DNA from 4 places in the Buttiauxella sp. BIGb0471 genome. Region 4 is predicted to be linked to each of the others. Evidence: predicted binding sites of a transcription regulator. Region 4 holds the regulator's gene; each other region holds the start of a gene.
The links. Region 4 encodes PurR, which represses purine synthesis genes. Its sites were predicted from a motif close to CANGCAAACGTTTGCNTG; they were not measured.
Positions count from the first base shown of each region.

Region 1 (2,211 bases), on a different contig from region 4:
AGAACCTTTTTGATATCCGATGCGTAACTGTTCTGGCCCGGTTTCTGCGGCGTGCAGGGTGGCGCTGAGGCTCAGAGCGCCAGTCAGCATCAGCCAGGGCGCGGTTCGTTTTAGCAGATTAAACATGGGCAACTCCTTGCGCCTTAAAAGGGGAGGTGACGATAAATTCCCGGCGGTGCAGTGCCTGCCAGAACGTTTCCAGCGAGCTATCAAGACGCTGTTGTAAGTTATTGCTGAACACCGGTTTGTGCTGGTAATCCGCAATTTGGCTGTCGTCGGCAAATACGCCATGAAGGATTTCCTGAGCTTTCAGGGCGTTAAGCACAGGCTTTAAGGCGTAATCGACCGCCAACATATGTGCCACGGTGCCGCCAGTTGCCAAAGGCAGAACGACTTTTTTATCCAGCGCGCGTTCAGGCAGCAGATCGAGCAAGGTTTTTAGCGCACCGGAAAACGAAGCTTTATAGACAGGAGTTGCGATGATCACCCCATCGGCTTGCTGTAATTGTTCAATTAACGCGAGCAGTGCCGGGCTGTCGAAACGGGCGTACAGCAAATCTTCTGGAGCGAAGTTCTTTAGATGCCAGTGACATACCTCGATATCCAAAGCGCTTAATTTTTCGCGGGCATATTCCAGCAGCGCACTGGAACGAGAGGGGAAGCGCGGGCTTCCAGCCAGGGTTATCACACGCATATTGTTTCCTTATAACTAAATGTTTGCTTTTAGGTAACATTGATAACAATTGAGTGTGATATTCGCGCAGAAGTGTTATTCCACTAAATGATTTATCTGGTTTTCATTTGCCAGAAATCGCATAAAGGACAAAGAGAAGAAAACGTTTGCGTTGATTCGGTGTTTTTTGTTGCAGGTCAATTCCATTCAGGGGCGTTATCGTTAATAATACTGCCCCGGTTTGCATACCGGGAATCCAGGAGAGTTCATGTACTACCCCTTCGTTCGTAAAGCCCTATTCAAGCTCGATCCAGAGCGCGCTCATGAAGTGACATTTCAGCAATTGCGTCGTGTAACAGGTACACCTCTCGAATGGCTGGTGCGGCAAAATGTGCCGTCAAAACCTGTGACGTGCATGGGACTGACGTTTAAGAACCCATTGGGTCTGGCCGCAGGTCTGGACAAAAACGGTGAGTGCATTGATGCGCTGGGTGCCATGGGCTTTGGCTCCATTGAAATTGGCACCGTCACGCCTCGCCCACAGCCTGGAAATGATAAGCCACGCATTTTTCGTCTGGTAGAAGCTGAAGGTTTAATTAACCGCATGGGGTTCAATAACCTCGGGGTTGATAACCTGGTTGAGAATGTCAAAAAATCTCATTTCGATGGGGTCTTGGGCATCAATATCGGCAAAAATAAAGACACTCCAGTTGAGCAAGGCAAAGACGATTATTTGATCTGCATGGATAAAATTTATCCCTATGCGGGTTATATCGCGATCAATATTTCTTCGCCAAATACCCCTGGATTACGTACGCTGCAATACGGCGAAGCCTTAGACGATCTTTTAATTGCGATTAAAAATAAGCAGCAGGAACTTCAGACATTGCACCATAAATATGTGCCGGTCGCCGTGAAGATCGCGCCGGATCTTTCTGAAGAAGAATTGATCCAGGTGGCTGATAGTTTAGTTCGCCATAATATTGATGGGGTAATTGCCACCAATACCACATTGGATCGTAGCCTGGTTCAGGGCATGAAATATTGCGATGAAATGGGTGGATTAAGTGGTCGCCCGGTTCAGTTAAAAAGTACCGAAATTATTCGCCGCCTGTCGCAAGAATTAAATGGTCGCTTGCCGATTATTGGCGTCGGTGGGATTGATTCAGTGATTGCCGCGCGTGAGAAGATGGCGGCTGGCGCTTCACTGGTTCAAATATATTCCGGCTTCATATTTAAAGGCCCACCGCTGATTAAAGAAATCATTTCAGGTCTGTAATCATTTTACTTTCCAGACAACCGGAGCTTTATTTCCTGCTCCGGTTGTTTTATATTCCATCACTGTTGCTAATTTGAACATATTGGTCTTTTATTAATGTGTTCATTTACGAAGCGGCGATAAGGATATTTTTAATCGCGGGAAGAAGAGAGAAGGTAATAATTATGCGGATTAAACCGGACGATAATTGGCGTTGGTATTATGACGAAGAGCACGATCGTATGATGCTCGATTTAGCCAATGGTATGCTTTTCCGTTC
Region 1 is NZ_JANUEU010000002.1:383,308-385,518, forward strand. Features, by position in the region: gene M2371_RS08275 (sulfonate ABC transporter substrate-binding protein) at 1-126, opposite strand, end outside; gene ssuE (NADPH-dependent FMN reductase) at 119-694, opposite strand; gene pyrD (quinone-dependent dihydroorotate dehydrogenase) at 942-1,952, shown strand; gene zapC (cell division protein ZapC) at 2,117-2,211, shown strand, end outside.
Region 1: a site for PurR is predicted at 830-847, ahead of pyrD (quinone-dependent dihydroorotate dehydrogenase). Genes of this name have one in related genera too.

Region 2 (2,211 bases), on a different contig from region 4:
GACAAACAGACGTTCCCCAGCACGGAAACTGCACGTTCAAATACCCGATAGAAGCCGAGCAGTGAGAGTGTGTTGCTGAGGATAACCCCAACAAATAACACGCAAACAAACGTCGGTAATTCAAAGCTCGTGCCTTGAATAAGCTGGGCCGCAAACTTACCCACGGTAAGGCAGATAGCAATCATCGCAATGGTTTCAATCATCACCATGGAGGTGATCATGCGCCCGACAGCCGGTTTTTCAAAAGCGGTGGGATCAATGCTATCTTCAGGTGTGCCATTTGGCGTGGATGAGTGTTTGACCAGATAACGCGCCACCGGCCCGCCAATCAAACCGCCCAACACTAAACCAAACGTTGCGCAAGCCATCGCAACTTCAGTGGCGTTCTGGAAGCCATAGCGCTCGGTAAACAGTTTACTCCAGGCCGCTCCCGTACCATGCCCGCCTGATAACGTAATAGAACCTGCCAGTAATCCCATTAATGGATCAAGACCCAACAAGCTCGCCATACCGATACCGATGGCGTTTTGCATCACCAACAAACCAACAACCACAACCAGGAAAATACCGACAACTTTGCCGCCCGCACGCAGGCTGGAAAGATTAGCGTTAAGGCCGATGGTGGCAAAGAAGGCGAGCATCAAAGGGTCTTTGAGGCTCATATCAAATTCAAATTCCCAGCCGACGCTCTTTTTGAGCACCAACAAGGCCAGAGCGATTAAGAGTCCACCCGCCACCGGTTCAGGGATAGTGTATTTTTTTAACAGCGGAATGGTATGGACCATTTTACGGCCCAGTAACAGCACGAGAGTTGCGGCAACAAGCGTAGAAAGTGTGTCGAGATAAAACATAGAAGTGCTCCTGTTTGCGCATATTTCTCACAGACGCTTTTAATTATCCTTCACTGGAATTTCAGGGTTTAGAAAAGTCAGCAGCTGGATTTTAACCAAAAAACAGCTGAAAGTTATATAAAAAGCTCGTTATATACACTTTTTATCTTATGAAACTTCGGTAGCAAACGTTTGCTTTTACCATTCAGTCCGCTAAAATCACCGTTTTTTCTCCTGGGGATAATTTCCGATGTCTGTTAATGCTGTTGAGTCAGACGATGCGCAACCGATTGCCAAGACTCATTCCAGTGAATTGATCTACCGCCTCGAGGATCGCCCGCCTCTTCCACAAACTCTTTTTGCTGCTGGACAGCACTTGTTAGCGATGTTTGTAGCGGTTATCACGCCTGCGATGTTGATTTGCCAGGCGCTGGGACTTCCGGCTGAAGATACCCAACACATTATCAGCATGTCTTTGTTCGCCTCAGGCGTAGCATCGATCATCCAGATTAAAGCCTGGGGCCCGGTTGGTTCTGGGCTTCTGTCTATTCAGGGCACCAGTTTTAACTTTGTTTCACCGTTGATTATGGGCGGCATGGCATTGAAAAATGGCGGTGCCGATGTCCCGACCATGATGGCCGCACTTTTCGGCACGTTGATGCTGGCAAGCTGCACAGAGATGCTGTTGTCGCGCTTTCTGCATCTGGCTCGTCGCATTATTACGCCACTGGTTTCTGGTGTAGTGGTGATGATTATCGGCCTGTCGCTGATTCAGGTTGGCTTGACATCTATTGGCGGTGGCTACGGCGCAATGAGCGACCACACCTTTGGCGCGCCGAAAAATCTGCTGCTGGCAGGTGCCGTGCTGCTGGTCATTATCTTGCTTAACCGCCAGCGAAACCCTTACTTACGTGTGGCGTCTCTTGTTATCGCGATGGCTGTAGGATATGCGTTGGCTTGGGCGATGGGCATGCTGCCGAACGTCGCGCCATCAACCAATACAGACCTGATCATGGTGCCAACCCCGCTCTACTACGGCCTGGGCATTGACTGGAATCTGCTTATCCCGCTGATGCTGGTGTTTATGGTGACGTCCCTGGAAACCATCGGCGATATTACGGCAACGTCTGACGTTTCCGAACAGCCGGTTTCTGGCCCGCTGTATATGAAGCGCCTGAAAGGTGGCGTGCTGGCGAACGGCCTGAATTCCTGCGTTTCCGCCGTGTTCAATACCTTCCCTAACTCTTGCTTCGGCCAGAACAACGGCGTGATTCAGCTTACTGGCGTTGCCAGCCGTTATGTCGGTTTTGTCGTTGCGCTGATGCTGATTGTGCTGGGCCTGTTCCCGGCAGTAAGTGGATTTGTTCAACACATTCCCGAA
Region 2 is NZ_JANUEU010000008.1:100,689-102,899, forward strand. Features, by position in the region: gene gltS (sodium/glutamate symporter) at 1-851, opposite strand, end outside; gene M2371_RS20225 (NCS2 family protein) at 1,081-2,211, shown strand, end outside.
Region 2: a site for PurR is predicted at 1,012-1,029, ahead of M2371_RS20225 (NCS2 family protein). Genes of this name have one in related genera too.

Region 3 (2,211 bases), on a different contig from region 4:
GGAATTTATAGGTACGTGCACGCGCCCACTGGCGGTTACCGGTGATGGTGTTGATTTCACCGTTGTGTGCCAGGTAGCGGAACGGTTGAGCCAGCGGCCAGCGTGGCACGGTGTTGGTGGAGAAACGCTGGTGGAACAGGCAAATTGCTGATTCCAGGCGTAAGTCCGCCAGATCCAGGTAAAAGCGCGGCAAATCTGCCGGCATACACAGACCTTTATAGATATTGACCAGGTTTGAAAGACTACATACGTAGAAGTCTTTGTCCTGAATACGTTTCTCAATGCGACGGCGAGCAATGAACAGGCGACGTTCCATATCACGTGGACGCCAGCCAGCCGGGGCATTAACAAAAATTTGTTCGATGCGAGGCTTTGAGGAGAGGGCGATTTCACCGAGTACGTCTTCATTGGTTGGCACTTCGCGCCAGCCAACAATCGACAGGGTCTCGTTTTGCAACTCTTCTTCAACGATGCGGCGGCTTGCGCTCGCCAGAGCGTCGTCTTTATTTAAGAAAATCATGCCGACGGCATAATTTTTTGCCACACGCCAGCCACGCTCTTCCGCAACGATTCGGAAGAAACGGTCAGGCTTTTGTAACAGCAGGCCACAACCATCACCGGTTTTACCATCGGCGAGGATTGCTCCACGGTGTTGCATTCGGGCCAGTGCGTGAATAGCAGTACGCACTACCTTGTGGCTAGGTTCGCCTTCTATGTGGGCGATCAGGCCGAAACCACAGTTATCCTTCTCAAGGGATTTATCGTACAACATATCAGTGAACCTCCCCAGGCTCTACGTGATTCCCGATACCGATTGCGTCCAGACGCAGCAAGGGCATGGCGACGGGGTTTGCGCATCTACGCTTACCTCGCGTGTCGCCCTCTTTATGTCTAACGCATCCGGTTGCACAAGTATTGAGGACTTGCTTTAGAGGGAATCTTAATTACTGCATAAATATGATGGGCACAGAACCCATCCAGAAAGCTTCCAGCGGATTTCCAAGTTATCGGGAAAGCGCACACAGGTCAAATGGCATTCTTATTTATACGAATATGTGCTAAATGACATTTAACATTATGAAATTAAACATTTTATTATCATTTTTATCGTATTTAAACGGCAGGGGAATCGCTTGGGTTATGTGATCTCTCTCACTGTATGAGAGGCTGCAAAATTCCAGACCATGCTGGCAATGATGTTATTGGCAGGATCTTATGCTAACAACGCGGTTTCGCGTGTTGTATGACACTGTTTTTCACAAGGTGACATATTCTTTAAAAATAGCGGGTCAACATAAGGAAAAGTAATCATCTTTTAGATGCGTAAAATTGCACTAATTGTGAATTTATATTCAATAGATAAAGCTGCGCCGGAGCGATTGATCCAGGTCATCGCTAAATTGGGCAGATAATGGCAGGCTACGTCCCTTTTACAGGGCGGCCCATCAGATTATGCAGTTACAAAAATTAGTCAATATGTTTGGTGGCGATCTTCAGCGTCGGTATGGTCATAAAGTCCATAAACTCACGCTGCACGGCGGTTTTAGCTGCCCAAATCGTGATGGCACAATTGGTCGTGGCGGTTGTACTTTCTGCAATGTTGCGTCATTTGCGGATGAAGCCCAACAAAATCACTCTATCGCCGACCAACTCGAGCGCCAGTCGCAACTCGTCAATCGCGCTCAACACTACCTTGCCTATTTCCAGGCATACACCAGCACATGGGCCGAAGTGCAGGTGCTGCGCTCGATGTATCAACAGGCTGTCAGCCAGGCGAGCATTGTGGGGTTATGCGTCGGGACACGCCCGGATTGCGTACCGGATAGCGTGCTGGATTTGCTCAGTGAATATCATGAAAAAGGCTATGAGGTCTGGTTAGAACTGGGACTGCAAACGGCACATGATAAAACGCTGCATCGTATCAATCGCGGGCATGATTTTGCCTGTTATCAGGAAACCACTCGCCGCGCTCGCGCACGTGGCCTGAAAGTCTGTAGCCATCTGATTGTCGGCCTGCCGGGTGAAGGGCAGGAGCACTGCATGGAGACGCTGGATAAAGTGGTTGAAACCGGCATTGATGGCATCAAGCTCCACCCTCTGCACATAGTGAGTGGCAGCACGATGGCTAAAAGCTGGCAGGTAGGGCGCTTACAGGCAATTGAATTAGAAGAGTATGCGACAACTGCCGGGGAGATGATTCGCCATACTCCG
Region 3 is NZ_JANUEU010000003.1:616,444-618,654, reverse strand. Features, by position in the region: gene gltB (glutamate synthase large subunit) at 1-772, opposite strand, end outside; gene M2371_RS13615 (TIGR01212 family radical SAM protein) at 1,453-2,211, shown strand, end outside.
Region 3: a site for PurR is predicted at 804-821, ahead of gltB (glutamate synthase large subunit). Genes of this name have one in related genera too.

Region 4 (2,211 bases):
CGTGATGTCGAATTAACCCCCGCAGGCGTCTTTTTTTTGAAGGAAGGGCGCTCTGTTATCAAAAAAATGATGACGACACGGCAGCAGTGCCAGCAGATCGCAAATGGATGGCGCGGACACCTGGCGATTGCGGTCGATAATATTGTAAAACCGGAGCGCACGCGCCAGCTGGTGTTGGATTTCTACCGTCATTTCCCGGATATCGAGCTGCATATTTATCAGGAAGTGTTTAACGGTGTGTGGGACGCGCTGGCGGATGGGCGCGTTGAAGTTGCGATTGGCGCAACGCAGGCCATTCCTGTCGGTGGGCGTTTTGCCTTCCGGGACATGGGGACACTGAGCTGGCGTTGCGTGGTGGCTGCAAATCATCCCCTGGCGGTACAAGGCGGTACATTAAGTGATGACGACTTACGTGCCTGGCCGTCGCTGGTTCTGGAAGATACCTCGCGTTCCTTACCAAAACGTATTACCTGGCTGCTGGATAACCAGCGGCGTGTAGTGGTGCCAGACTGGGAGTCGGGTTCCGATTGCCTGAGTGCAGGTTTGTGTATCGGTATGGTGCCATTGCATATCGCCAGACCGTGGGTAGATTCTGGTAAATGGTGCGAGCTGACGCTGGATAACCCATTCCCGGATGCCGCGTGTTGCCTGACGTGGAAGCAAAATGATGCGTCACCCGCGCTAGCCTGGTTATTAGATTATCTGGGAGATAGTGAGACGATGAATCAGGAGTGGTTGCAGGAGCCTGACAGCGCTGATTCACAGAGTTAGTAGGGTGGATAAGCCGTAGGCGTCATCCACCATTTACGTCAGAACTGTCGGATGACGCTGCTGTACGACCTACGCTATTTTAGCGGCGGTAATCGCGGAACGGGCCGTCGGCTACGGAGCGGCGTTCAATCAGGCGCGGATGCACTTCAATGGACTGCGACTCTTCGCGTTTGTTGACGATTCTGTCCAGCAACATGTTAAACGCCGTTTCACCCAACGAATCTTTTGGCTGGTGAATGGTGGTCAGGGCTGGCGAGAAGAAACGGGCGTTACGCACGTTATCGTAGCCAATAATTGAAATATCCTGCGGCACACGCAGACCCATTTCATCAGCGGCACAAATCGCGCCCATTGCCATAATATCCCCGCCACAGAATACTGCCGTTGGACGATGAGACTGGCCGAGGATCTGCTGCATCGCACGGTAGCCAGACTCTGGCTCAAAGTCGCCCTGAACAATCCAGTTTTCTGGAATGGCGATACCGGCTTCTTCCAGCGCTTTCATAAAGCCTGCATGACGACCGCCGCCGGTGTTACGTTCCATTTGGCCCGGAATGGCGCCAATTTCACGGTGGCCACGTTCAATCAAATAACGCCCGGCCAGATAACCGCCGTGGAACGCGTTATCGACCACAGAGTCGGTGAAGTCTGCGCGAGCTTCGCCCCAGTCCATCACCACCATTGGGATATGGCGATATTCTTCGAGCATGGTCAGCAGTGATTCCGGATACTCAGAACACATCACCAGCAGACCATCGACGCGCTTTTGCGCCATCATTGATAAATAAGCGCGCTGTTTTTCAAAGTTGTTGTGCGCATTGCCCAGAATCAGGGTATAGCCTTTTTCAAAGCAGCTATTTTCCACGGCTTCGATGATCTCGGCGAAATAAGGGGCTTCGCTGGAAGTGGCAAGCAGACCAATCGTTTTGGTGTGATTAACTTTAAGACTGCGTGCGACGGCACTGGGTGAATAGTGCAATTCTTTGATTGCCGCCCAGACCGCATTGCGAGTCTCTTCCGCCACAAAGCGAGTTTTGTTAATCACATGTGATACGGTTGTAGTGGAAACGTTTGCGCGCTTCGCCACGTCCTTGATTGTCGCCATTAAATTTCACTCCAGGCCATATCGTAAACTCCTGATAACTAATATGTTAAACGTTTGCGTACACTGACTCCTGAGGCAACGTTTGGGTTGCGGGTATGCCGGGATTGCGACATAAAACGGAAGGAGGGCATAGAATTGATGGTACGCAATAAATTAGCGAGGGATTTTGGCCTATCCGGAAGAAAAGTGGAAGAGGGAAAAGCGATATCAGGTTAAAACCAGGAGGATTTTTATTTCTGGTTGTGGGAAAATCACTCTGACACACCGATTGTAAGGTAATTAAAAGGAGTTTATTGATGAGTACAGATTTGAAATTTTCAATCACCACAACGGTT
Region 4 is NZ_JANUEU010000001.1:952,307-954,517, forward strand. Features, by position in the region: gene punR (DNA-binding transcriptional activator PunR) at 1-771, shown strand, start outside; gene purR (HTH-type transcriptional repressor PurR) at 851-1,876, opposite strand; gene M2371_RS04460 (YnhF family membrane protein) at 2,173-2,211, shown strand, end outside.